DNA from 2 places in the Lysinibacillus pakistanensis genome. Region 2 is predicted to be linked to the other one. Evidence: riboswitches for the same ligand, from Rfam matches in the RefSeq annotation. Region 2 holds a riboswitch; the other holds the start of a gene.

Region 1 (2,209 bases), 2.0 Mb from region 2:
AACTGCAATTAACCATCCTGAGTTTTTCGCTCCAGACGGCGTACATTTAGAGCAAAAGGGGATTGCTTCTTTAACAAATCTAATTCAACAAGCTATAGACGAGACCAATTGATTCGTTTAAAAACCATAAATAGCCTGCAAACATTTTAAGTGAGATAACTTTTTTTCAAATATTTAAGTATGGTTGAAACCTTTCTAATGGTTGCTCGTATTACTATTATACATTTTTAATGAATTGCACTTAAAAAGGAGAAAAACATTTTTGAACTATTGAACAAAACAATTACTTTTTGTCATTTACTTAATCACCATTGCTGATGCATACTACTCAACATTACTGATTGAACCAAAAGCCCCCCCACAGCATCAGACGATTAAAGCGTCTGCAATGACAACGATTCAAGTACGGTAGCAAACCTTATAAAAAGAAACAAACAGCAAAAAGCCTGAAGACTTCTATACTTCAGCCTATCAAGCAATTGCTGCAGAGTACTAAGAATACAAAAGAAAAAATTTATAAAGCTAAGATGGATAGATTAAGTGAAAGACACAGCTATATACGGGACTCACCGTTTATTATTTATCACAATCACCGTATACGTTGCTGAAAACAGATGAAACAAAAAGCTGCCATTAACTGTGCAGCTTTTTGTTTTGCTTAATATTTAAATGGGTAAACCCTTTTTGCCCGCTCACTCTCTATTATACGATTTATATTATCTATCTATTTATATTATCATATTGCTTTTTAATAGGAATAGTAATATTGATACTAGATGTTTACTTCCTCTTTTAAAGCTTACTACTTCTATAAAGCATAATTCTTTTTGTTAAACTATTTCGAAAAATAGAAATATATGCTAGACTTAACATTAAGTGAATAACAATTGCAGTATAAAGGTGCTCTTTTAAGAGCTTAATAGGGAATTCGGTTTAAAGCCGAAGCTGTTTCCGCAACTGTAAGTGTAGATGACTACAGAAAATACCACTGTCGAACAAGGAAAAATGCCTTCAGTAGATGGGAAGGTTCTGAATAGGATACACGAGCCAGGAGACCTGCCTTTATTCCATCGTATTAACTCTCTTCGGAAGCTAGGAGAACTTACGGCAAATAGACGGACAGGCAAACTACGTTTTTGCGCCTTTTTTCTGTTTTCCATTAGATGCTTCCCCATTTTGGAGAAGCATCTTTTTATTTTCGAGTTAATTGCAAAAACATTCACGAAATAATAAAAATAGGAGGTTTTACAAATGGTTCGTTTCAAAAAATGGTGGCATTTAGCGTTAGTCCTACTTTTAGCATTTTCGCTCGTAACACCATCAGCCAGTGCAGCAGTATTACAGCCTGTAAGTCAAGAAGCACAATCAGCAGATTTTGATGTTCAGTTATCAGTAAAAGGTTTATGCGGTACTGGTTCATGCCATGAAATTTTAGAAGGAACAACAGTAAATGTTCAAGAAGGGACAACTGCGCTAGAGCTTGTAGAGCAAGTATTAGATGCCGAGGGTATTCCTTATGTAGTAGTTTCTACTCAATATGGTCCATATCTTCAATCAATTGATGGACTTGCGGCAGGCAGTTTAAATGGTTGGGATGGCTGGGTCTACACTGTAAATGGATATAGCCCCAATTTTGGATTAGCTGAGTATCAATTACAGGCTGATGATGTCGTTCATATTTATTACACTACATGGTCTAAATTAGAAACAGCAAGTGTAATTGCAGTAAATGATAACAATCCATCCGTTACGGTAAATTTAACTGGTGATTTATTTACGACACCAAACGGCTCTAATTTAGCAAACTGGACAATTAACACAGGGACAACAACATTAACAGCTCAGTCAGTTACTATGAATGCAAACCAACAAGCTGTTATTACATTTGCAGGTCAAGCACAAGCAGGTACTATTACCATTACAGCCTCTGCCAATGCTTTATTCGGTAGTTCAGCAAGTGAGCCACTTGAAGTAAAAGTACAATAGCTAGATAAATGGATACTGACAAGATGAATTAATTCAGCTTGTCAGTATTTAATTATTTATAAAGGAAGTGAGTGTTTATATGACTATATGGAAAAAGCAGCTACATATAGCAGTTATTTTTATTTTAATCGTATCGCTATTTTCTCCAGTCACTGCAATTAAGGCACAGCATTTTGAAGGGGATTTACTCGATCCTACTCCAAACATCAATGATATTGAACCC
Region 2 (2,209 bases):
TTAATGCCGTTGGAGTTGCCGGCTGATACGCTTCCATCATCGCTTCAACAGAGCGTTCTGCTAATATTGTGTCGCCTTGTGCTAAGTACAAAGCAATAATAACAATACGGTCCTCATATTTTTCTAAAATTTCTTCCCCATCACGACTCTTCATGGCATAACTATCGTAAAATTTACTTGCACTCATAAAGGATGGGAAACGGAAATGATAATCATATGCCTTTTTGTATAGCTTTTTAATAAATTCCATCTCATACATATCGATAAATGCTTTTTCATAATAACCCTCATCGACTAAATAACGGATTTTTTCTTCAATATCAATAAAGTAACGTAGACGCACGTTTACATATTCTAAAAAGTAGCGGCGTGTTGCTTCTCGATCCTTTTCTAACTCTAATTGACCTGTTGTACTATAACGATTCAGTACATCATTATTAAGCTTTAAATATGTTTTCACGCGATGACCCTCATTTCATAAAACGTTTGTATTGCATCATAATCAGTTTGATTTCCTCGTAAATCTAATTTACGCACTAGAGGCACATGATACTTTGCTGCAATTTTCTCGCCAGCAGCGCCAAATACTGTATGTCCGAAATTACTGTTGCCGCTTACAACTACTCCCTTACAGTAATTCCCGTTTTGTTCTAAAAAACGAGCTACCTTTGCAGGGATATCACCTAATCCGTCTGTGTATGTTATTAAAAGGTAGGGCTCACTCAACAGTAATTCCTCAGACAGCTCCATTGATTTCCCCTTTAATTTTGAGACAACATTTCGGACATTACCTGTACGACTAGCATAAATAATCATAGTGAAATCAGCTCGATTTGAGAAACAATTTCCTTAGCATCTCCTATAAATGTCTCATTATATTCAAGTACTGGCACGCTTAAAAAGCCTGCATCTATAATAGTTTGCTTTGCTTTTTCATCATGATCAATATTTACAATTTCCGCTTCAATTCCTACTCGATGTAATTCAGATTTTACCCAAAGACATTTAGGACAAATTGTTTTTGTATAAAGTTTCATATAAATCCCTCTTTTCATAAAATAAAAAGCTATCTCTTCAAAGAGAGATAGCCTAAAATGGAAACGTTAAAAACACATAAAAATAGCTACGTCCCCACTCCTTAATCCCCGAAGAAATGATTGTTGTGTTTTATATAGGCAGGTCTCCTGGCTTTGCTTCATTCTCTGATTTCCTTCCCATGCGAAAGCACAGTGGCTTAAATCATCGTCAGCTTTACAGTTGCGGGGACAGCGTCGGTATTGCACCGAACTTCCCTATTAAACTACATATAGTAGTACCTTAATAAAACAAACACAATATATTGTTTTCCGATAGAACTAAGTGTACCATCCTTCAAAATAAAAGTAAATCTAGATTAGAGACTTCTTAATAGTAAGATTATTCGATATTTTCCGCAAAATGATATTAAGCAAGAGGATAAATAGTTATTAACGCCATAAAACGAACGCCTCCCTATTTCCTGATAAAGAATTATTTTTATGAAAGTAGTAACACTATGTATTTCCTTAATCAACTAATGTTAAAGGTTAAAGTCATTTTCCTGCCTTTCTTTGCAAGAAGTAATTATGTATATACTTTTTTGGAATATAACATCAAAAATATAGGCACAAGCTAATACAATAATTCTTTACATAAAAACAGTCCTTATTCCGAAGAATAATAGACTGTTAAACTTTTGATTGTTAATAAAACCTTACATATTATTCTAGCCAATAAATAAAGATAGTTCCTTATTAAATTCAGGCGTCCGGAGCATTTTATGTTCTCTATCATAGACTTCCTTCACTTTACCATTTTTCGAACTACAAAAGAAACTATTAGCCTCTTTACTCTTTAAATTATCATTTTTCCATTTGTAGTAAATTCTATTTGTTAGGAAAAGTATTTTCATTCCAGATTTTAGGCATGTATTTAAGCTGCCCTATTTAAATGTGTCACACATCCATCTATAAAATTTTTCCTTCTCTTCAAACAGTGGATAATGAGCTGATTGCTCAAAAGAAATAAATTCTTTTTTATCCGCTTCCATTACATCAAAATAATTTTTTGCTGCATTATATGAAGTCATAGCGTCGTATTTACCCATTACAAAATAAAAGGGTAACTCAAGTTTGGTAACTATCATAGGTAGTGGCTTATCAAAAATCTCTTTAACAAGTTGTGCTTGTGT

The links. Region 2 has a riboswitch for cobalamin ahead of QNH24_RS07395 (glutaredoxin family protein). Riboswitches for the same ligand answer to the same signal wherever they lie in the genome.
Region 1: linked by a shared signal. The riboswitch ahead of QNH24_RS17560 (DUF4430 domain-containing protein) and the one ahead of QNH24_RS07395 (glutaredoxin family protein) in region 2 are both predicted to bind cobalamin.

The regions. Positions count from the first base shown of each region.
Region 1 covers NZ_CP126101.1:3,532,310-3,534,518, reverse strand. Annotated here, with positions in the region: gene QNH24_RS17565 (acyltransferase family protein) at 1-112, shown strand, start outside; cobalamin riboswitch at 882-1,078, shown strand; gene QNH24_RS17560 (DUF4430 domain-containing protein) at 1,252-1,986, shown strand; gene QNH24_RS17555 (S-layer homology domain-containing protein) at 2,066-2,209, shown strand, end outside.
Region 2 covers NZ_CP126101.1:1,567,646-1,569,854, reverse strand. Annotated here, with positions in the region: gene nrdE (class 1b ribonucleoside-diphosphate reductase subunit alpha) at 1-460, opposite strand, end outside; gene nrdI (class Ib ribonucleoside-diphosphate reductase assembly flavoprotein NrdI) at 457-816, opposite strand; gene QNH24_RS07395 (glutaredoxin family protein) at 813-1,037, opposite strand; cobalamin riboswitch at 1,158-1,335, opposite strand; gene QNH24_RS07390 (alpha/beta hydrolase) at 1,961-2,209, opposite strand, start outside.